DNA from 3 places in the Colwellia sp. MB3u-4 genome. Region 2 is predicted to be linked to each of the others. Evidence: predicted binding sites of a transcription regulator. Region 2 holds the regulator's gene; each other region holds the start of a gene.
What was found. The regulator LexA, encoded in region 2, represses DNA repair genes until DNA is damaged. The targets are predictions, from matches to a motif close to TACTGTATNNNNATACAGTA.

Region 1 (7,740 bases), on a different contig from region 2:
TAGTAAAGAGCTACACAATGATTATGCAATAATATAGTTTAAAAAGCCTATAGTTTGTAAAACATAGCAAGCACATGACAAAAAAATAGAAATTAATTAAATACTCGTCAGTTAATGGTATTAACCATAATTTTGCTTTGTTGATTGGCATTTATTTGAAGACGGTTAAATTTCATTTAACTTGATGGACTGAAGTCCACCCTACAAGTAATAACTTGGCCTTGGGCAATTGTGATTTTTGTAGGTTTTGTAGGTTTTGTAGGTTTTGTAGGTTTTGTAGGTCGGACTTTAGTCTGACAACCGTTAAGCGGGCAATTAATCTGATGGGTTAACAAACATCTATTGCGGGTATTTTTTTTTGGTGTTTATCTAAAGACGGTTAAATTTCATTTAACTTGACGGACTGAAGTCCATCCTACAAGTGTCTACGGGTGTCATGTGGCGTTGAGCTTTTTGTGGACACCATCTCTCTGTATACCGTCTTCAAACACTAATTTATTTTGTTTGTGATTTTTGTAGGTCGGACCTTAGTCTGACAATCGTTAAGCTGGCAATTAATTTGACGGGTTAACAAACAGCTATTGCGAGTATTATTCAGCTATTGCGAGTATTATTTTTTTTGGCATTTATCTAAAGACGGTTAAATTTCATTTAACTTGACGGACTGAAGTCCATCCTACAAGTGCCTACAGGTGATAATATGAATTTGGCTAGCTGTTAGTATGACTTTGCGCGGGTGATAATGTGACTTTGGCCATTTTTTTGTACCTAAAAATGATCAAATCTTGCACATAAAAAAGCCAAACATTTGTTTGGCTTTTCTTGTCGTGCAAAATTACCGAATAATAAAAATTATGCGGTGGTATCAACACTGGGTTTAGCTTTTGACACCATCACCATAGCAGGGCGAATTAAACGACCGTTTAACTCATAACCTTTTTGCATAACCGCGATAACGGTATTAGGTGCAACACCTTCAACTTCTTGCATTGACATCGCTTGATGCAATTCAGGATTAAACGGTTGATCTTGTGGATCAATCGCTTGAATCGCAAATTTCTCTAACGAAGCTAATAAACCTTGATAAGTTAACTCAATACCTTCGATGATAGCCGTATTACTTTCGTCGTCTTTATCGATATTTTGTAATGCTCGCTCTAGGTTGTCTACCGTTGTTAACATTTCTGCGGCAAACTTTTCTAAAGCAAACTTACGTGCTTTTTCAACGTCTTGTGACGCACGGCGACGAACATTGTCAACTTCTGCTTTCGCACGAATGACTGAATCTTTTTGATCGGCAACCGTCGATTTAGCTGTAGCTAATGCTAATTCAAGTTCGTTTATTTTTTCTTGCTCAGCACTGATATTTTCGACTGCAGCGTCAAGTTGAACTTCAACTTGCTCTTCTGCATCCTCAACAATTTCAGCGGCTAATGCGTCTGCTGAAATTTCTTCAGCACTTTTATTCTCTGTTGACTCGTTGGCCATGAAAAACTCCAAAGTAGATCTTAAATTTCAAAATAGATAAAACATAATAACGCTAATTATGGGGGTTTGTTTTTATGATTCAAGCACAAAAGTAAATCATTTAAAAAAAAGTCAACTTTACAAGCGAGTGAAATAGCGCGAAACTGCTGATAGTCCTTAATTATATTACATATTTATAAGCACCGTATGAGTAATTTATACCGCACTATTGGCTTAATTGGTAAACCTAACCATGAAGGTGCCAGTTCAACCATAGCAGCTTTACATCAATATTTGTCACAGCAAGGCTATCAAGTGCTGATAGAAAACTCCGTGGCCCAAACCGTTAATATTGAAAATGTTGTCATGGCGTCACTTACCCGTATTGGCGAGCAGGCTGATCTGGCTATTGTTATTGGTGGTGACGGCTATATGTTAGGGGCGGCTAGAGTTTTAGCTTGTTACAATGTGGGCGTTATTGGGGTTAACCGTGGCAATTTAGGTTTTCTGACCGATTTATCTCCTGATGATTTAATCACCCCGCTTGAAGCCATTTTAAAAGGTGAATCTCGCGCTGAACAACGCTTTATTATCGAAGCTGAAGTTTATCGCCACGGCAAACTTAAAAGCTCAAACAGTGCGGTGAACGAAGCTGTGTTGCATGCCGGTAAAGTCGCCAGCATGATCGAATTTGAAGTTTATATCGATGGCAGCTTTATGTTTAGCCAACGCTCTGATGGTTTAATTGTTTCAACGCCTACCGGCTCAACCGCGTATTCTATGTCAGCGGGTGGCCCGATATTAACCCCCAATTTAAATGCCCTTTCCTTGGTGCCTATGTTTCCTCATACGTTAACCAGTCGACCTATTGTGGTTGACGGCAACAGCGAAATCAAACTAAAACTGGCCAATGAAAACTATGAAAACTTGCAAGTTAGCTGCGATGGCCATGTAATTTTAGCGGTTATGCCCGGTGATGAAGTTATCATCAAAAAAAGTGAATTTACCCTGCGCCTAATACACCCACTTGATCATAACTACTTTAATGTACTAAGAAATAAATTAGGTTGGGGTCATAAACTCTACTAATATTTCTTAAACCTGCGATGAGTAGAATGTCGAAATATAAATAAAATTGCGAACATAGCTTGAATAAAAACCAGATACTGTATAAATTAACAGTATCTGGTTTTTTATTTACCATTTCAATTGGTATTAACACTTTATCCAATATAACGTTGCGATAAAGACAGTGAGGCGACTATGTTATTGCAGCTCAACATTCAAAATTTTGCCATTGTGCGTTCACTCGACATTGATTGGCAGCAAGGCATGACTACCATTACCGGCGAAACCGGTGCAGGTAAGTCTATTGCTATTGACGCCTTAGGGCTTTGCTTAGGTGATAGGGCGGTAACAAACGTCGTTAGACCTAATTGCGCGAAAGCCGAGTTAGCCGCCACTTTTGATACTAGTAATAACAAACGAGCAAAAAAATGGCTAAAAAACAATGATATGTTGCTCGAAAATGAATGTATTCTGCGTCGGATTATTTCTGCTGAAGGCCGCTCTAAAGCCTATATTAATGGTAGCCAAGTGCCTTTAACGCAACTAAAAGAAATTGGACAACTACTGATTAATATCCACAGTCAGCATAACCATCAACTACTCGTTAAACCCGCTGAACAACGCAATATTCTTGACGCTTATGCCAGCCACCAGCACTTGTTAGATGAAGTTAAATATTATTACCATCAATGGCGTGAACTTAGCCAAGAAGCCAAACTGTTGCAAGAAAGCAAACTACAACGTGAAGCCAAACAGCAGTTATTACAGTACCAAGTAAACGAATTAGATGAATTTTCATTACAACTTGATGAATTTGAAAGCTTAGAGATTGACTATAACCGCCAAAGTAATGGTCAGCACATCCTCAATGAAACCTTAATTGCTGTACAACAATTATCTGAAGATGAACAATTTAACGTCGTTGATGGCCTACGGCACAGTACCGAGCAAATTACCGCTTTGGGTAACTATGACCCGACATTAAAAACCATTGCAGAACAGCTTAACGAAGCCTTAATTCAAGTTGAAGACGCTAGCCAAGAAATTAAGCATTATTACGAAAGTTTAGAGCTTGACCCACAAGCTTATACTTTAATAGAAGAGCGTTATTCAACCGCTGTGCTGCTAGCGAAAAAACATCAAGTATCAGCAAGCTCATTAGCAAACTTTCATCAACAGCTGTTACAAGAGCTACAATTATTTAGCTCTGATGAAACACGTTTAAACCAAATTAACGATGATATAGAGGCCGCAAAACAAAAATATCAACACGCTGCACTGATTTTGTCTGACTCAAGAAAAAAAGCAGCCACTAAGTTAAGTAAAATGATCACCAAAAGCATGGCTGAACTTAACATGCCGTATGGCAAATTTTTCATCGATATTTGCCAAGATAAAAGCGAAAACTTATCGGTTAACGGTAATGACAGCGTGAGTTATCTAGCGAGTTTAAACCCAGGGCAAGCGTTAGAAGCCATGAATAAAGTTGCCTCAGGCGGCGAACTTTCTCGTATCAGCTTAGCGATGCAAGTTATTCTAGCGGATAAAATTATCACCCCTACCTTAATATTTGATGAAGTGGATGTCGGTATCAGTGGTCCAACCGCCGCTATGGTAGGTAGCAAATTGAAACAACTAGCAAAAAATACCCAAGTTATTTGTGTAACTCACTTACCGCAAGTGGCCAGTAAAGGTCATCAACAACTATTTGTCGCTAAATTAACCGATGGTGAACATACAGAAACCACAGTAACTGAACTTTCTAGCAATGGCCGCGTCCAAGAAATTGCTCGCTTACTGGCTGGTGATAAAATTACCGAAAATAGCCTAGCTAACGCGCAAGAATTACTGGCCGGATAAAGCAAAGATCAGCAAGCGGGTAAAATAAACTAAAAATTATTTTGTATCTGTTAGCCCGCTTCGCTATTATCCCCATTCAAACTATAAAGGATAATTATAATTAACATGTTTTTTCGAGTATTAGCTATTGTAATCGCCTTGTCTGTTTCTGCCTGTTCTAGCTGGGTTTATCGTATAGATATTCCACAAGGAAACTATCTAGAGCAAAAAGATATCGACAAACTTCAAATTGGTATGACAAAAGAACAAGTTAAGTTTGTATTAGGTAGCCCTGTTGTTGAAGGCGCGTTTAATAAAGATATTTGGCATTATGTTTATAGTTTCAAATCAGGTCGAAGCGACGAATTTAACGCAAAAAAACAATTTACCATTACCTTTGATAACAACAAGGTTGTTAATGCTGAAGGTGATTTTGAATTACCGGAAAGCTATAACGTGCCTATGGTTAACTAGGGTTTAGTTAACTAGCGACTAGTTGTTTTTTGAACATCATCACTCTTTCACATTGGCGTCCAAGAATGTACTGATGCAGTGCAGCCATTAATGACTTTAATGGCTAGGAACTGCCATGTGAGCTTGATATAAGGTTCATCCTGAAGATAAAGCATGTCTATTTAGGACATGCTTTTTTATGGCTAAATTTTTAATAAATCACCTAGTTAAGTCAGGCTAAGTCACACTAAATCATATATCAAAATAGTAAATTAACTCTCGCCAGTATTACCTCGGCGTGGCTAAACCCGACCGCCAGTAATTTTATTAGCCCGGCCTTCTTCTTTGGCTTTTTCTGCTCTGCGTTTACGTACTTCTTTCGGGTCAGCAAGCAGTGGACGGTAAATTTCAATACGATCTAAGTCTTTCACCTTATCGGTTAATTTAGCTAAGCGATTCCAAATACCAACATTATTAACGGCTAAATCTATTTCAGGAAATTCTTCAACTATGCCAGAAGCTAAAATGGCTTGCTCTAATGTAGTGTTAGGCTCAACAGTACAGCTAATAATCTCTTGTCGTGTTGGTGTGCCGTAAACCACCTCAATCTCGAGTGGGGCTTGCACATTAATTTCTTCACTCATAACCTATTCGCTCATTTAATGTAAACTCTATTAATACACAGCTGATACCACTAACCGTATACTTCTTTTGCTCGCTGAGTAAACGCTTGCACCATATTATTGGCTAAATTATTAAATACTCGACCAAAAGCCAAATCAAACATTTTATTAGAAAATTCATAATCCAAGGTCAATTCAATTTTACAGGCATCGTCAGATAAGGCTTTTAATTGCCAACCACCCACAAGGGACTTAAAAGGCCCATCAACTAAACTCATTTTAACTTCTTGGTTACTAATGAGAATATTCTGCGTGGTGAACCATTTTTTCAGACCACCTTTAGACACTAATATCGCGGCGGTCATACTATGTTCGTCTTGGGCAACTATTTTACTATCACTACAATTAGGTAAAAACTTTGGGTAGGCAAGCACATCATTAATTAAAAAATACATGTCTTCTACACTGTGCATCACTAATGCACTACGGCTTATGTTTGGCATTCACCCTCCAATTCTCAAGGGCGCTATCATAGCAAATGTCTTTTAAAAACGCATTAAAGTGAAAAATGATAAATAAGCCATTTAAATAACAGCAATACTCCGTATAATGTTGATGATTGCTATTTTTGGTAGCAAACAAAATGGAAATATAATGGCAAAGAAAAAGAAATCAAGCAGCAATACTATTGCTCTAAATAAAAAAGCACGTCATAACTATACCCTCACTGATAAGTTTGAAGGCGGAATGAGCCTACAGGGCTGGGAAATTAAAAGTATACGCAGCGGAAAGGTAAATATATCTGACTGTTACGTACACATAAAAAATGGTGAGGCCTATTTACTTGGCGCTGAAATAATGCCGCTTAACGCCGCTTCTAGTCACGTGGTTTGTGATCCTAATCGTGACCGAAAATTACTCTTAAACCGTCGAGAGCTAGAGAAAATTATTGCCGCTGTAGAGCGCGATGGTTATTCCTTAATCGCCACTGCAATGTATTGGAAAGCTTGTTGGGTTAAATTAGAGTTTTATTTGGGCAAAGGTAAAAAAGACCACGATAAACGTGCTGACATTAAAGACCGAGAATGGGCAGTAGATAAAGGCCGTTTAATGAAAAATAGAAACTTAGACAGATAATTGATTAAAAAATATCACGTTGTCTATTTAAGCCAAGCGTTGTATAATGCGTTGCATAGACTTATATAGTTTATGGCAGCAAAGAGTAGAAAAGAAGTAAAGAGTAAGCTTTGGGGCGGATCTAGGATTCGACGAGATTCATGAAACCCGAGGTGCATGCCCAGGGGCGGTTTGCCTGGTAAAAAGCCGCAAAACTATAATTGCAAACGACGAAACGTTCGCACTAGCCGCTTAGGCTAGCCATCGCCTCAAAAATTCTCCTATTGTTTAGAGGATCGATGGTCACCCCAAATAGGATAGCGAGGGAAGCACGCTTAAGGCTGAACCGCGAAATAGTATTAAGCTCACCATGACGAAGCCTGTCGGTTGGCGTCCAAGTGGTTAAATAAATGATCGACTAAGCATGTAGTACCAAGGATGTAGGCTTTTCGGACGGGGGTTCGATTCCCCCCCGCTCCACCACATATAGAACGACAGAAGACTAACTAAATCATAGTGTTAAGACTACTTACAGACCATAAAACGACTGTAAATAGATTAAAAAGAACACTTTTAGGACACTCGCCAATAAATACGTGGCTTGTAGAAAGATTTAAGTTAGTTTTCTGTAGTTATTTTTATACTGTTTTTTATCATTAGAACACTCCTAGAACATTTAAAACCCTCTAAACTCCTCTTAAAATCATTCAATTATGAGTTAAGTATTCGACTCTATTCTTTAGTTTCATATATCAAGCTTAATGAGCATTTGGATTTATATTATTGGAGATGATAATTGAGATCAGCTTTGGTGTACCTTATCAAACGATTTTGAAAGGTATTGCTAACTCTAGAGCATTGTCGTTATAAACTCGGGTGCCAATTACATCACCCTAATATACAATTATACATGCAACTTCATCCGTGCCATTTTTCTTATAACCGATCATGTTATGAGAGGAAATATTTAATTAACGAAGTGTTCTAGATATTTAGCACCCATTGATGAATGTAACCAAATTAATGATCCCAATAAAGCTAAAGGCCTTATCAAAATCACACTTGATGAGCTTTCCTTGCATGCGCACAGTATCCATCCCTGACTTTATTAACAACCTGAAAATTTAATAAATATTTTCGGCTATGTCAGCCTGAGAAATCACCTATGCATCAG
Region 2 (7,740 bases):
GCTTGGCGTTGGCTTAATTCACTAATGTGCTGTTGACGTTGTTCTTTTTCAAGCGCACGGTCAATCTGCCAAAATCCGAGCTTGATTAATAACGAAAATACTAGCATGGTAAATATAACCATCGGCCAATTAAGTTGCTTGAATTTGTGCTTAAGTGATACCGACTTCATAGACTACCGCATGTTGACTAACTAAAAACAGATGATAAAAGAGAGAATACTGTGTTAATTAAATTTATTGTTGTCGGCTTATTAGCCTTTATGGTTTATAACCTATTTCGAGCGTTATTCATTATGAATAAAAATGACCCGAATAAAGCATCCATGTCTAAGTTTATAGGCCGACGGGTTATGACCTCTGTTGTACTGGTGTTATTACTACTACTGGGTATTCTCACCGGAGTGATCACACCTAACCCTAGTCCGTACTAAAAAGTCAAAAGGTACGATATTTATCAAGATAAATATCGTACCTTAAACTGCTTATTCAAACACAATAGCGTTAAATAATATAAACGAACACGAACAGTATTACCCACACTACATCAACAAAATGCCAATACCAACTCGCGGCTTGAAAGGCAAAATGGTTTTTCGGCGTAAAATGCCCCTTAAATACTCGAATAAGCATCACAAACAGCATAATAGTCCCTAAGGTCACATGCATACCGTGAAAGCCTGTCAGCAAATAAAAGGTATTGCCATAAATGCCACTGTCTAAATACAATTTCATTTCGTCGGCATAACCATGGGCGTATTCTAAGCCTTGGCAAAACAAAAACACCACACCTAGCACAACGGTCAGCCCTAACCAAAATTTCAATAAACCACGTTTATTCTGCTCTAACGAAACATGAGCAAAATGGGCAGTAATTGATGAAGTTAACAACAAAATAGTGTTAATTAATGGCAAGCCATACCAACCCATAGCAGTAGTTTCAGTACCGTCTGGCGTTTTAATTAATGGCCAAGTCGCGGTAAATTCAGGCCATAAAATTATTGCCGTTGCGGCATTATTTCCGGCACCATCAAGCCAGGGCACTGAAAAAGTACGGGCGTAAAGTAAGGCGCCAAAAAAAGCGGCAAAAAACATCACTTCTGAAAAAATAAACCAACTCATACCTTGGCGGAATGAATTGTCCATTTGGTGACTATATTTTCCTGACATTGACTCGGTAATAACATTGTTAAACCAACCAAACATCATATAAATAATCAAGGCAATACCCGCCAGCAATACCCAGCCGCCGCCTGCATTTTCAGGGTTATTCAAATTTGCAACATAATTTGCCGCACCTACGGCAATCAAAAACAAGGCAATAGCGCCCACTATTGGCCATTTGCTTTGCGCTGGTACGTAATAACTTTCGTATTCTTTTATTGTCATTGTTGTTCCCCTCATTTAAGTGCCAAGCACTTAAGAATCAACCGAGCTTGTAATGTCGTACAAGGTGTAAGATAGGGTGATGGTGGATACGTCATCGGGTATGTCTAAATCGACATAAAATTGCAATCCCATTTCAACATCCTCACTGGCTTTTAACGGTTGGCTATTAAAACAAAAGCATTCTATCTTTTGAAAATAAACCGCCGCCCGCCCTGGTGATACTGACGGCACAGCTTGTCCGACAATATCGCTTGTAGACTCATTTTTAGCGTAAAATATAACGGTTTTGCGCTCACCTGGGTGTACTTCTACTTCATTCACCATGGGCTCAAACTTCCAAGGGATACCTTTGGCTGTTCGAGTCAAAAATTGTACGGTAATCGTACGTTCGGTATCTATGCTCTTGACGTTGTAACTTGCCGCAACATTAGATGTTTTTCCGTTTAACCCGGTGATATCACAAAACACGTCGTATAACGGCACCAGCGCAAAACCAAAACCAAACATACCAAAAACAATCAACATCAGTTTTTTTACTGTTTTTTTCACCGAAGCATCATGCGTTTTCGCTTGTGCTTGCTTTGATAACTTGTTTTGCGATTCACCGTTAGTCATTTTAGCTCCACTTAATCAATTTTTGGTGGCGTTGTGAACGTGTGGTATGGCGCAGGGCTAGGCACTGTCCATTCCAAACCTTCAGCTCCATCCCAAGGTTTCATCGGCGCTTTTTCTCCGCCTCTAATACACTTGATAACCAATACCAAGAAGATTAACTGCGAAATACCAAAGGCAAAGCCACCAATACTGACCCACTTATTAAAGTCGGCAAACTGCAAAGCATAATCAGGAATACGACGCGGCATACCGGCCAAACCTAAAAAGTGCATTGGGAAAAACAATAAGTTTACTGAAATAAGTGAACACCAAAAATGCCACTTACTTAACGTATCGTTATACATGTAACCCGTCCATTTTGGTAACCAGTAATAAGCGCCAGCAAAAATTGAAAACAACGCCCCAGTAACCAATACATAGTGGAAATGAGCAACAACAAAGTAAGTATCGTGATATTGAAAATCAGCTGGGGTCATTGCTAACATCAAGCCAGAAAAACCACCAATAGTGAACAAAATTACAAAGGCAATAGAGAACAACATAGGGGTTTCAAAACTAAGAGACCCACGCCACATTGTTGCTGCCCAGTTAAAGACTTTCACCCCTGTAGGTACGGCAATTAACATCGTACAATACATAAAGAATAATTCGCCAAATAACGGCATACCCGTGGTAAACATATGATGCGCCCAAACGATAAACGACAAAAATGCAATTGATGCGGTCGCGTAAACCATTGAACTGTAGCCAAATAGAGGCTTACGTGAGAAAGCTGGAATTGTTGTAGAGACAATACCAAATGCAGGTAAAATCATGATGTAAACTTCAGGATGACCAAAGAACCAGAAAATATGTTGGAACATTACTGGGTCACCACCACCGGCGGCATCAAAGAAACTGGTGCCAAAATAGGTATCGGTTAACACCATAGTAACGGTACCCGCGAGCACCGGTATCACCGCTATTAACAAGTAAGCCGTAATGAAAAATGTCCACACAAATAATGGCATTTTCATGTAAGTCATACCAGGCGCACGCATATTCATGATGGTTACAACGATGTTAATTGCGCCCATAATTGAGGAGATCCCCATAATATGTACCGCAAAAACGAAGAACGCTGTACTACCGTTACTATAGGTGGTTGATAAAGGCGCGTAGAAGGTCCAACCAAAGTTTGGTGCACCACTTTCCATAAAGAAAGACGACAATAAAATAGCGAAAGCAAAGGGTAATATCCAAAAGCTCCAGTTATTCAGCCTAGGTAGTGCCATATCTGGCGCACCAACCATCATAGGTAGCATCCAGTTAGCCAAACCGGTAAAGGCTGGCATTATCGCACCAAATACCATAATAAGACCGTGTACTGTGGTCATTTGGTTAAAGAAATCAGGCTCAATTATCTGTAGTCCAGGCTGAAATAATTCAGCTCGGATAACCAACGCCATAGCACCGCCAGTTAAAAACATGATAAAAGAGAACCATAAATACATCGAACCAATGTCTTTATGGTTTGTGGTATATAGCCAGCGTTTTATGCCGGTCATTTTATGATCATGGTGCTCACCGTCATGTGAATCATGCTCGGATTGATCATCAATTACATCTGTAGTCATTATAACGCCTCCCTACTTCGCGCTAGCAGCAGCAACGGCTGCTGGCTGGACTAAATCACCGGTGTTATTACCCCAAGCGTTACGCTCATAAGTGACAACCGCCGCAATTTGCGTTTTAGTTAATTGGCCGGCAAAAGCCGCCATCGCTGGATTTTTCTTGCTGCCGTTAAGCACCATATCCAAATGCACTGCTACATCACCTGTAGCAATCACACTACCTTTAAGTGCAGGAAAAACAGGCGCCATGCCTTCACCAGTAGCTTGATGACACGCAGCACAAGCTGTCATGTAGACATCTTCACCCAGGGTCATTAATTCGTCTTGGCTATAAACCTTTGATAAATCTTCTTCTGGTATGACTTTGGCAACGGTTTCAGCAACTTGTTCTTTAACGTCTTCAACCGCTTGCTCAACCGTATCTGAGGTACTTGCACCACTAACCGCTTGCACGTCAGCCGCTTGAACAGCTTCACCGGTATTGTTACCCCAAGCATTACGCTCATAAGTTACAACCGCCGCGATTTCTTTTAAGCTTAATTGCTTACCATAAGCTTGCATACCGGTACCTGCTTTACCATTAACGACAATATCTATATGCGCACTAGCAGGACCCGTTGTGGCAATAGCACTGCCTTTAAGAGCTGGAAATGCGGGTGGTAAACCTTGTCCACTGACTTGGTGACACGCTGCGCAGTAAGCGGTATAGGTTGTTTCGCCCAGTTGCATTAATTCGTCCATTGAAGCCGAAGCATTTAACGACGCCGCTTCAGCAGCTGCTGCATTGGCTTTCATTTGCTTTTGCTCATCAAGCCAAATGGCGTAATCGGCTTCAGACTTAACTTCAACCACTATCGGCATAAAGCCGTGGTCTTTGCCACACAACTCAGCACATTGGCCACGATAAACACCGGGTTCATCTACCTTGGTCCAAGCTTCATTAATAAAGCCTGGGTTAGCATCTTGTTTTACCGCAAATGCCGGTACCCACCAAGCATGGATAACATCATCAGAAGTAATAACAAAACGCACTTTTTTATTGGTTGGAATAACCAAAGGACGATCAACTTCTAACAGGTAATGTTCACCTTTTTCTGCTGAGGTACCATCTTGGTTTTCGTATTGTTCACGCGGGGTAGAAAGCACTGAATAAAACTCAAGGTCTTGATCAAAATATTTATAATGCCATTTCCACTGAGAACCCGTTACTTGAATGGTTAAGTCCGCATCATCGTTATTTTCCATATCGATAAGCGTAATAGTGGCAGGAAAAGCCATAGCAATTAGAATAACGACAGGGATCGCCGTCCAAAGAATTTCAACTTTTGTGCTTTCATGAAAGGTTGCTGGTTTGAAACCTTTTGATTTACGGTGAAACACCATAGACCAAAACATTGCACCAAAGACCACAATACCAATACCAGTACAGATATACAGCACCAGCATATGTAAATCATATACGTCTCTACTAACCTCAGTAACACCTTTGGTTAGGTTCAGCGACATATCTGCCCACACTGAACTAGACAACAAGCCCCCTAGCAACAGCAAACCTAGGTTACGTCTTTTCACACGACATCTCCTTCACCTTTAATTTAGGCCAAATAACGTATTTTCATTATGAAAACCGGCTAGTTAGCGCATACATTTATTATTATTTAAGTGACGCATTAATCAACAGTTGTCAATTGCGCCCTATTGTTTTTTTTGTACGTTTTCCAGACTAGAATTACTTAAAACTTGATAGGGGTCAATTTTTAATTTCAAAAGCATGATAAATAAAAACCAGTAAATACAATAGAGTAAAAGCCCTAAACCGGACGATAAGTAGATTTTTAAAAGGATGGCTGCAATGTTCATGTTTTGTTCAAAGCCTGTTTTTCATGCTGAATAATAAATAATCAACACAGAAATTTGCTGTATAAAAAGCAAGCTATTAGCGGTATTTATTGCCGAACAGAAGGATAGCTCTAACCAAAAAAATTTAGCTACATATTAGGTAGATAAATGGTTATCAAGCATGTGGAATACGCAGATTTTAACACCTTGAATTAAACCAAGTGATAGTTAAATCTGCGAAATATAATTTAGGAAAAAATAGTGTAGGAAAATCTAGTTTAGCTAAGTATTAGCATTTATGAAGTAAATGAAACGTGAACTACATCCAATCAGCCGCGCGAATAACACCAACGGCTAGGCCTTCGATATTAAATTGCTGAGACTTTAAATCGACCTTAATCGGTGCAAAATCTTCATTTTCAGCATGTAAATAAACCACATTGCCCTCACGTTTAAAACGCTTAACGGTAACATCGTCTTCTACACGAGCAACAATCACTTGACCATTTTGCACGTCGGTTGTTTGATGAACGGCCAACAAGTCGCCATCCATAATGCCGATATCTTTCATGCTCTCGCCATTAACACGCAATAAATAATCAGCCGGAGGATGAAATAAATTGCCATCAACTTTGTAATGCTGCTCAACATGTTCTTGTGCCAAAATAGGCTCACCGGCTGCCACACGGCCAATAAGTGGCAAACCATCTTCAGCGATAAACTCTTGTGCAAGACGAATACCACGCGATGTGCCAGGTAGCATTTCAATATAGCCTTTCTTCGCTAGCGCTTTTAAATGTTCTTCTGCTGCATTGGCCGACTTAAAACCAAAACAAGTAGCAATTTCGGCACGTGTTGGTGGCATACCTGTATCAGAAATTTTTTCTCGGATCAGATCAAAAATCTGCTGTTGTCTGGGTGTTAAAGGGCGCATAGTTGTTCCTTAAGCTACTTAAGAGCAAGCCTGTATTTTTACACAGTATTACTGTTATTGTATACAGGCTGTAAATAAACGCAAGAAAATAATCAGTCGCCTTTGCTAGTTTGGGCTTTAGTTGCAATTAGTGATGTTAGCAAAAAATTAAGTGCTCAATCCATATTGTTGTAAAGCGGCTTTCACGATTAAGGTCATTAAAAATACCCATAAATATAACTATTAACCTTGCTTAAACAGCAGGTATATAGGTAAATCAACCTTAGAAGGTGAATGGAAGATAATGAATAAACACGAATATTTAGATTGTTGCCAAGCACAATTACTAAAAGTTTTTAGCCTCGCAAAAAATCATAAAAAAGATGATAAGCAAAAATTCAGAGTTGAAGGCTTTATCCATGCGGGTAAAGCGTTAGGCGTTATATCTCATGTAGAGGCTGTCGATGTTATCGCGCAAGCTCACTTTCAGGTATTTGGTGAAAGTATTGAGTCTCGCCAAAATAGAAAAGCGAGCTTAAAAGAAGCGGTTGCCAAAGGTGATGAAAATTTTATTAACATTCCGGCCTATGAGCGATCAAAGCTATAATGCTTCAATCTCCCTCAACTTCTTAACTCTTCAAGATTTCAAGATTTCAAAGTACCCTAAGTCATTTTAAACAACGGCTTAAATATGCAGTGATGCAATAAGCGCCTCAATTAACCACGTCGTTAGCAAGTTTTAGCCTTTGCAAACATGGTTTAGTCTGGGTATTAACGCTTCAGTGCAGGCTTTGCTTTTCAATATGCTAGCTAAACTCAGTACCTTAAGCTAACATAAATTTAGCTATTAACTACCTTATATCAATAGATTTAAACTATGATAAAAATTCGTGATTTAGAATATCTAACCGCCATTGCCGAATATAAGCATTTTGGCCATGCCGCTGAGGCTTGCTTTGTTAGTCAACCAACGCTAAGTGGTCAAATTCAAAAACTAGAACAACGCCTTAAGCTAACCTTAATTGAACGCCAACCGCGCAATGTTATGCTAACACCCGCAGGAGAAAAGTTAGTACAACAAGCTCGGCAAGTACTTAACGCCGCGAATAACTTTGAAGAAGCGGCAAAAGCGCTACTTGATCCACTGTCAGGTGATTTACATATAGGCTTAATACCGACGTTAGCGCCATATATATTGCCGCATATTATGCCGGCACTAAACAGCAATCTAGCTAAAATAAACTTCTATTTACATGAAAATAGAACCCAAGATTTACTGCAACAATTGGAAACAGGTAAACTCGATATTTTAATTTTGCCTTGGTTGCCAGAAATGGCGCGTTTTGAACGTTACGATTTATTCACCGAGCCATT
Region 3 (7,740 bases), on a different contig from region 2:
TCATTTGGCATGTGGCGTTATCTGATCCACAACCCGAAGATAACTGGGATGGCATGACAGGTTTTATTCATAACGTATTACATGAAAACTACCTGAAAGACCATGAAGCGCCAGAAGATTGTGAGTACTACATGTGTGGTCCTCCAATGATGAACGCTGCCGTTATTCATATGTTGAAAGATCTGGGTGTTGAAGATGAAAACATCATGTTAGATGATTTCGGTGGCTAATTAAGCTCGCGAATTCATTAAGTGAAAAGGCGGCCTAGGTCGCCTTTTTAATACCTATTAGCTTTTAACTTTATCACTGAATTTATTTAGCTAAAACAAGCTGTTTTTTTCACCAATGACGCAGCTTGCTTTAGCTAAACAAACTTTTATTAAGGATATTGTGATGCAATATAGTTTTAACCTAACTAAGCACAAATTAGCCGCTAAATTATGGCTAATAACAACCATGTTAGTTGTGTTAGGCGGCTGTTCACCCAGTAATGACCTTGCTCGTCAAGAATATTTTCTGCAAGGCAATACGATGGGCACCACCTATAATATTAAACTGGTGGGTCAGAACATAGACGCAGTTAAAATCCAGCAAGGTATTGATAAACAGTTAAAACAACTCAATCAGGAAATGTCGACTTATATTACAGATTCCGAATTATCAACATTTAATCAATCAAGGTCACTTTCGCCAGTTAATATCTCGACAGGTTTAGCTCGGGTAATTAAAGAAGCTATGCGCTTAGGAGAGCTAAGTAATGGTGCGCTTGATGTAACGGTAGGACCATTAGTTAACTTATGGGGTTTCGGGCCAGAATATCGTCCTGAAACCATACCAAATAATGAATTATTAACGGCCACCAAAGCGCGAGTGGGTTTAGATAAGTTAGCATTTAAAAACGGCATGTTAAGTAAAAGTATTCCCGATCTTTATGTTGATTTGTCAACCATTGCCAAAGGTTATGGCGTTGATTTAGTCGCTGAGTTCGTCGAAGCTAATGGCATCAATAATTACCTTGTTGAAATTGGTGGAGAGATGCGTCTTAAAGGTTTTAAACATACCGGTGAACTTTGGCATGTTGCGATTGAAAAGCCTTTAAGTACCGAACGTGCTGTTCATCAAATTATTGTGCCAAAAGATAACGCGGTTGCTACATCAGGTGACTACCGCATTTATTTTGAAGCTGAAGGCCAACGATTTTCGCATATCATAGACCCAAAAACTGGCAAGCCGATTAATCATAAACTGGTTTCTGTGACGGTAATTCATCCATCATCAATGACTGCTGACGGTTTATCTACGGCCATGATGGTGATGGGTGAAGAAAAAGCGCTGGCGTTTGCAGAGGCTAATGATCTTGCGGTTTACATTATTGAGAAAACTGATCATGGCTTTGTCGAGCAAAGCACGGTAAAATTCATGCAGTACCTCAAGTAGGTTTGCAGGGGTTTATTTACGTTACTGACGTTATTCTCGTTATTTAAAAGTTATTTTTATAATCAACTTATTAAAGTTTTATCAAATAGGTAGGCACTCATTATGGTTATTTTTTTAATCACCTTATGTTTTTTTCTCGTTATTGTTATGGCAATGGCAGTAGGTTATATATTTCAGAACAAAACGCTTGCTGGTAGTTGTGGTGGCCTAGCGAACGTTGGTATTGATAAGTCATGCAACTGTGATGATCCTTGTGAAAAGCGCCAAGAACGTGATCGAGTAGCGGCATTAACCATTGGCGACATCAGCGTGAAAAATATTTAGGCTGTTGACGTAAGTAAAGTTTTTAGCGCATTGTGTTATCAAAACTTGCAGTTTACATCAGATGATTTTTAGAAAAAGGTGAGCTTAGCTCACCTTTTTCTGTTTAGGTTGAGCAATATAACTTGAGCCATTGATGCTTTTAGCCATCGAAGTTTCTTTGGTATTAGCAGACCTTTGTAGCTCGATGTCAAAGAACGCGATGCTTAGTTAACTACTTTACTGCCATTTACCATGCTAATAACTTAACTAAAACGCTTAAATAAGTCGTTCAATTAGCCAATAGATAGCGATAATAGCAATCGCAACATTAAGCGACAGTACTAACCTTTCTTGATACCAAACTTTACTCCTCAAGGGATATAAACACATAAAAGCGAGGGCAATAACCGTCAGTTGTCCTAGTTCAACGCCAATGTTAAATGAGATCAAACTCAAGGCATATTGACTCTGCGCTAATCCCAGATCGCCTAATACCGAAGCAAAACCTAAACCATGTAACAAACCGAAGGCAAATATTATCGGCATACGTGCATAACTAGTGGTATTTGTTTGTGCTCGGTAAATATTTTCAACGCCTACATAGACAATAGATAAGGCAATGAGTGGCTCTACAATTGCGCTGGACAAGGCTACAACACCGTAAATACCTAAGGCAAGGGTAATGGTATGCGCTAGGGTAAATGCAGAGATTTGCCATAGTAAAGTTGAGCGACGTTTAGCAAAAAGTAAAAGGGCTAAAACAAAAAGAATATGATCTAAGCCCAGTGGCAGTATATGAACAAAACCCTGATAAATATAATCAGCGGCAAGTTTTATTCTTGTAGGCACTATAGCGTTACTTGCCGCTAAGTTGGCGTTGGCTAAACTAATTTTATAACGGTTACTTAGGGTTGCTGAACGGATGATTTCTTGCTGTGGTCGAATCACTTTCAGTACAATATCACCCAATAATGGCGAAAATTGCACGGCAACTTCATCCACCCCTTGTGGAATATCTCCGGTTACGTTTAATTGTGCTTTATATTCAGCTAAGCCGGCTTGTTGAGATAATATTCGCTTTAAATGCTGTAATTGTAAGCCTTTAAAGGGCGCAATATTGTGCTTTAGGTTTTGTTTTATATTCCCGTCAATGTTCCCGTCTATATTCGCGTCAATGCTCCCTTGAATATTTTTATGCGCATTTATATAAGTAAAATGCAGACTAGTTTGTTGGCTCAAAATAACTTGCAGGTGTTCGAGTAGCTTTTTTTGTTCAACAAACGAGTGCTGATTGAGTACGCCAATCACCTTAGCGTCATCACCTGAGATGTTGAGATGTTTTTTTAGTAAATGCAGCAAGTCTACCGTAACAACAAGTTGATAATGTTCACTGTTATCTAAGGATAACGTCGCCTTATTAATATCATCACTATGGGCAGAGCTAGCACATGAAAAAAGTGCTGTGGTAAATAAGATAATAAAAATATATAGCGGAAAAAGTGCTCGCGTATGCAAAATAAAAACCTTTATGGTGAGAAAAAAATAGCGCTAAGCTATCGCATCTTTTATAAAATTAACAGTGATTTTAAAATGAAGAGAATACTTCTACATTTATATATCACGACTTATCTCTCCTTTACCTCTCCTTTACTGCTAGCTAGCGCTTATTAATGGACAAACACAAAAGCTAAACCTAAAGCTTATTGCTCATCATGGCGATGGAAAGTGACAAACTTTGCGATATATTATGATTTAGAGCAAAAACTTTAAAAATAATATAAGCCAAAATGTTATATCGCAGATTATAATACTGTGGGCAACACTTGTGCTTTGCTAAAATTTAAATGATTTAGCAAAGCAGAGGGCCTTATTCGTTACTTATCAGCGCTAATTTATTCGCTTAATAAGATCAAATTGATACCTTAAAAAGCCAATAAACAGCCGAGATAAGTTTGAAAATAGTATAAGCCAATAAAAACAGCCATTTTAGTCATTGGTCAACGCTAATAACCAGAACAATATTGAGTTCATTAGGTACTTATGTTTAAAAAAATATTATTAATTCTGTTACTTTCATGTATTTCTGCGACTGCTTGGGCCTCAGGTCACGGCAGTATTGATTTAACCAACTCGATATTTGGTTTCACTGCCCTTATCTTATTCTCAATCGCCTACCTACTGGTTATTGGCGAAGACGTTATCCACTTAAGAAAATCAAAACCTGTGCTTGTTGCCGCTGGTGTTATTTGGTTAATTATTGGCTGGGTATACACCCAGCATGGAGTGCCCTTAGAGGCAGAGGAAGCCTTTAATCATAACTTACTTGAATATGCGCAGTTATTATTATTTCTTCTTGTGGCCATGACCTACATTAACGCGATGGAAGAAAGAGGTATTTTCGATGGCTTGCGTTTATGGATGGTTTCTAAGGGCTTGAGCCTTAGATCGTTGTTCTGGGTGACGGGTATTTTAGCCTTCGCTATCTCTTCATTTGCTAACAACTTAACTACCGCCATGTTGATGTGTGCCATTATATTAAAAGTGGCGTCTAAGGATAAAAAGTTTATCAATATAGCCTGCATTAATATTGTTGTTGCGGCTAATGCGGGTGGTGTATTTAGTCCGTTTGGCGACATTACTACTTTAATGATTTGGCAGTCAGGTTTGGTTAAGTTTGAACAATTTATTGTTTTGTTTATTCCCTCAGTGGTCAATTTTTTAGTACCCGCCATCATCATGAGCTTTTTCATTTCCAATGAAAAGTCGACGCCAGTCGTCAGTGAAGCTTTCCAAATAAAGCGAGGCGCAAAAAGAATTGTCGCACTTTTTGTGCTGACCATTGCAACAGCCGTGTTATGCCATAGTGTGGTTAATATGCCACCCGTGTTAGGTATGATGATGGGATTAGGTTACTTAAAATTCTTTGGTTTTTATTTACGTATGAGCCTACCACGCTCTTTAGATAAAAAACGTAATAAAGCCGAAGCTGAAAACGATGCAGAAGCATTGAAAAAGCTTGGCAATATTATACCTTTTGATATTTTTGACAAAATAGCACGGGCAGAGTGGGACACCTTACTGTTCTTTTACGGCGTTGTTATGTGTGTGGGTGGTTTAGGCTTTATGGGCTATTTAAGCTTAGTTTCAGAGGCCTTGTACAGTAACTGGAGCCCAACTTACGCCAATATTGCCGTAGGTGTATTATCAGCCATTGTTGATAACATTCCGGTAGTGTTTGCGGTGTTAAGTATGAACCCAGTGATGGATCTTCAACAGTGGTTATTAGTTACCATGACCGCAGGGGTTGGCGGCAGTTTATTGTCCATTGGCTCAGCGGCAGGTGTGGCGTTAATGGGGCAAACCAAAGGTATGTATTCTTTTATGGGTCACTTAAAGTGGAGTTGGGCTATTGCCCTAGGTTACGCGGCAAGTATTGGCGTACACTTTCTGATTAATGGTTAATGGTTAATGGTTAATATGTTTTTCAGTTTAGCTTAACTGAAAAACATATGGTGTCGAACTAGCTATTGTTATTACGCCTAAAGCGTAGTTAACCTTAGCTAGGTTGCCGCTTAATATAGTAACTAATCACTTCAATGAGTAACCAGAAAAGGGGCTTGGCTCTATTTAATCACTCTTTAACTCAGTCTTCATTTTAACAATTCTTTGAGGAAAATTGATGCTTTGCACTACGGCCTACGCCCACTAGCATTCAACATCTTATAATGATCTATATTGATAACTTAAGCCATTTCTTCATTGTTTGATTTTACTATATTGACGCTAGCTTAATAAATGGTAAAGTAACTGTGTTTATATACAGTCATGGTCTGTATTGTTATATCTTACATTAATTTATTTATATGGCATGGTAAATGTTTAAAGATAAGCCACCGCAAAAAAAGATAATTCATATCGATATGGACTGCTTTTATGCCGCGGTTGAAATGCGTGATAATCCCCAGTGGCGTCATGTGCCTATTGCTGTTGGTGGCAATGGGCCGCGTAGTGTGTTGTGTACTTGTAACTATAAGGCGAGAGAGTTTGGTGTGCGCTCTGCTATGCCAAACGCAAGGGCGAAAGCCCTTTGCCCTGAACTGATTATTGTTAATGGCCGTATGTCAGTTTATCAGCAAGTATCGCAACAAATTAGCGCCATATTAGCCCGCTATACTGATTTAATTGAACCTTTATCGTTAGATGAAGCCTATCTTGATGTGACTGATTCGCCGTTGTTTTATGGTAGCGCTACCTTAATTGCCGAACAAATACGCCGTGATATTTATAACGAGCTTAATCTCACCGCGTCGGCTGGTATTGCGCCCAATAAGTTTCTAGCTAAAATTGCGAGCGATGAAAATAAGCCCAATGGCCAATGTGTGGTTACGCCAGAAAATGTCAGTGCTTTTGTGGCTAATTTAGCGCTGAAAAAAATCCCAGGCATTGGGCCAAAAACCAGTGAAAAGCTAAAAGCTTTTGGTTTTGAAAGCTGCGCCGATGTAAGAGCGAGTTCGGTAGCAAAACTACACACTATAGTCGGTAAATTCGCTAACGTTATATACCAACGTAGCTTTGGTATAGATGACAGAGCACTTGAAACCTCACGGGTGAGAAAATCACTGGCAATTGAAACTACTCTGGCAGACGATATTGACTCCATTGAACAATGTCAGGCGATATTAATAAGTTTATTTAGTCAACTACAACTGCGCTTAGCCAAGTATGCCGATCGTGAAATTAGCAAACAAACGGTAAAAATTAAATTTGCCGACTTTCAGCAAACAACGGTTGATATAAAATCAAAAGCTTGTCTTGAAGCTGTTTTTATTGAATTATTACAAAAAGCTATGACCCGAGCTAATAATCGAAAAGTGCGTTTGATAGGCTTGTCATTGGGTTTTACTGAGCAACACAGTCATGATAAGCAAAGTCAGCTAGCCTTATTTTAGTCTTGTGTTGTATTTTTGTTAATTTAGTGTCAAATTTTTATTGCCTTTGAAAAGTATAATGCAAGGGCAAAGTGATCTAAGTACGGTCAAATAGAGTAAAACAATACATATCAACTAATACCCATACCAACGACAATTAAATGACAGAAGTTTAGAGCTATTAATAGGATTTAACCTATGCTTTGAATTCTCAGTCTTAATCATATTAAAAATGGCGGAAAATCATGTTAAAAAAACTTTTAGTCAGTGCAGTCGTGAGTACATTATTGAGTGTTTCATTGCATGCGCAAGAAATGGCTGATGCCGATATAACTGTGCAACCCGCTGCAGGCGGTGTTTATATGTTGCAAGGTCCAGGTGGTAATATTGGTGTGTTAGCCACAGAACAAGGTTTGCTATTAGTTGATGATAAATTTGCCCCATTAGCTGAAAAAATTGAAGCAGCAATGAAAGGCATTGAGGATAAAGCACTTAAATATATCATCAATACGCATTATCATGGCGACCATACTGGCAGTAATCAGTTTTTTTCACATAAAGCGCCAATTTTTGCCCATGAGAATGTTCGCAGCCGGTTGAGCAGCAAAGCCGACCATGAAGTAGAAAGTTTGCCTGTGGTAACCTACAAAGATGGTATTACTATTTATTTAGCTAACGAAGAAATTCAGCTAACACATTTACCGAGCGGCCATACTGACGGCGATACCTATGTTTACTTTAAAAAAGCGAACGTATTACATACCGGTGACTTATTTTTTGAAATTGGTTTTCCTTATATCGATTTAGAAAGTGGTGGTAGTGTTAAAGGCTATTTAGCCAATGTTAAGTACATGCTTAAAAACACACCTGACGATGTGGTGATCATTCCAGGCCATGGCAAGTTAACCGACAAGAGCCATATGCTAGCCTTTGCGACAATGATGGAGTTTAGTATTAATAAAGTGTCTGCGGCACTTGCTGCCGGAAAATCTGAACAGCAAATACTTAACGAAGGTATGGGTGAAAAATATCAGCATTTGTCTTGGGAATTTATTACTGAAGAGAAGTGGCT

Region 1: recN (DNA repair protein RecN) is a predicted target of LexA. The motif match lies at 2,632-2,651, and genes of this name have one in related genera.
Region 3: dinB (DNA polymerase IV) is a predicted target of LexA. The motif match lies at 5,546-5,565, and genes of this name have one in related genera.

The regions. Positions count from the first base shown of each region.
Region 1 is NZ_JACGVE010000079.1:160,580-168,319, reverse strand. It holds gene grpE (nucleotide exchange factor GrpE) at 853-1,488, opposite strand; gene nadK (NAD(+) kinase) at 1,675-2,556, shown strand; gene recN (DNA repair protein RecN) at 2,731-4,395, shown strand; gene H4J61_RS10250 (outer membrane protein assembly factor BamE) at 4,501-4,848, shown strand; gene H4J61_RS10245 (RnfH family protein) at 5,130-5,471, opposite strand; gene H4J61_RS10240 (SRPBCC family protein) at 5,522-5,953, opposite strand; gene smpB (SsrA-binding protein SmpB) at 6,105-6,587, shown strand; RNA gene ssrA (transfer-messenger RNA) at 6,700-7,049, shown strand.
Region 2 is NZ_JACGVE010000074.1:137,672-145,411, forward strand. It holds gene H4J61_RS06105 (SURF1 family protein) at 1-170, opposite strand, end outside; gene H4J61_RS06110 (DUF2909 domain-containing protein) at 222-431, shown strand; gene H4J61_RS06115 (cytochrome c oxidase subunit 3) at 502-1,386, opposite strand; gene H4J61_RS06120 (cytochrome c oxidase assembly protein) at 1,417-2,001, opposite strand; gene ctaD (cytochrome c oxidase subunit I) at 2,013-3,617, opposite strand; gene coxB (cytochrome c oxidase subunit II) at 3,630-5,186, opposite strand; gene lexA (transcriptional repressor LexA) at 5,773-6,387, opposite strand; gene H4J61_RS06140 (hypothetical protein) at 6,671-6,973, shown strand; gene oxyR (DNA-binding transcriptional regulator OxyR) at 7,244-7,740, shown strand, end outside.
Region 3 is NZ_JACGVE010000075.1:14,528-22,267, reverse strand. It holds gene nqrF (NADH:ubiquinone reductase (Na(+)-transporting) subunit F) at 1-230, shown strand, start outside; gene H4J61_RS06370 (FAD:protein FMN transferase) at 394-1,437, shown strand; gene nqrM ((Na+)-NQR maturation NqrM) at 1,540-1,761, shown strand; gene H4J61_RS06360 (HupE/UreJ family protein) at 2,017-3,255, opposite strand; gene nhaD (sodium:proton antiporter NhaD) at 3,781-5,202, shown strand; gene dinB (DNA polymerase IV) at 5,616-6,689, shown strand; gene H4J61_RS06345 (MBL fold metallo-hydrolase) at 6,914-7,740, shown strand, end outside.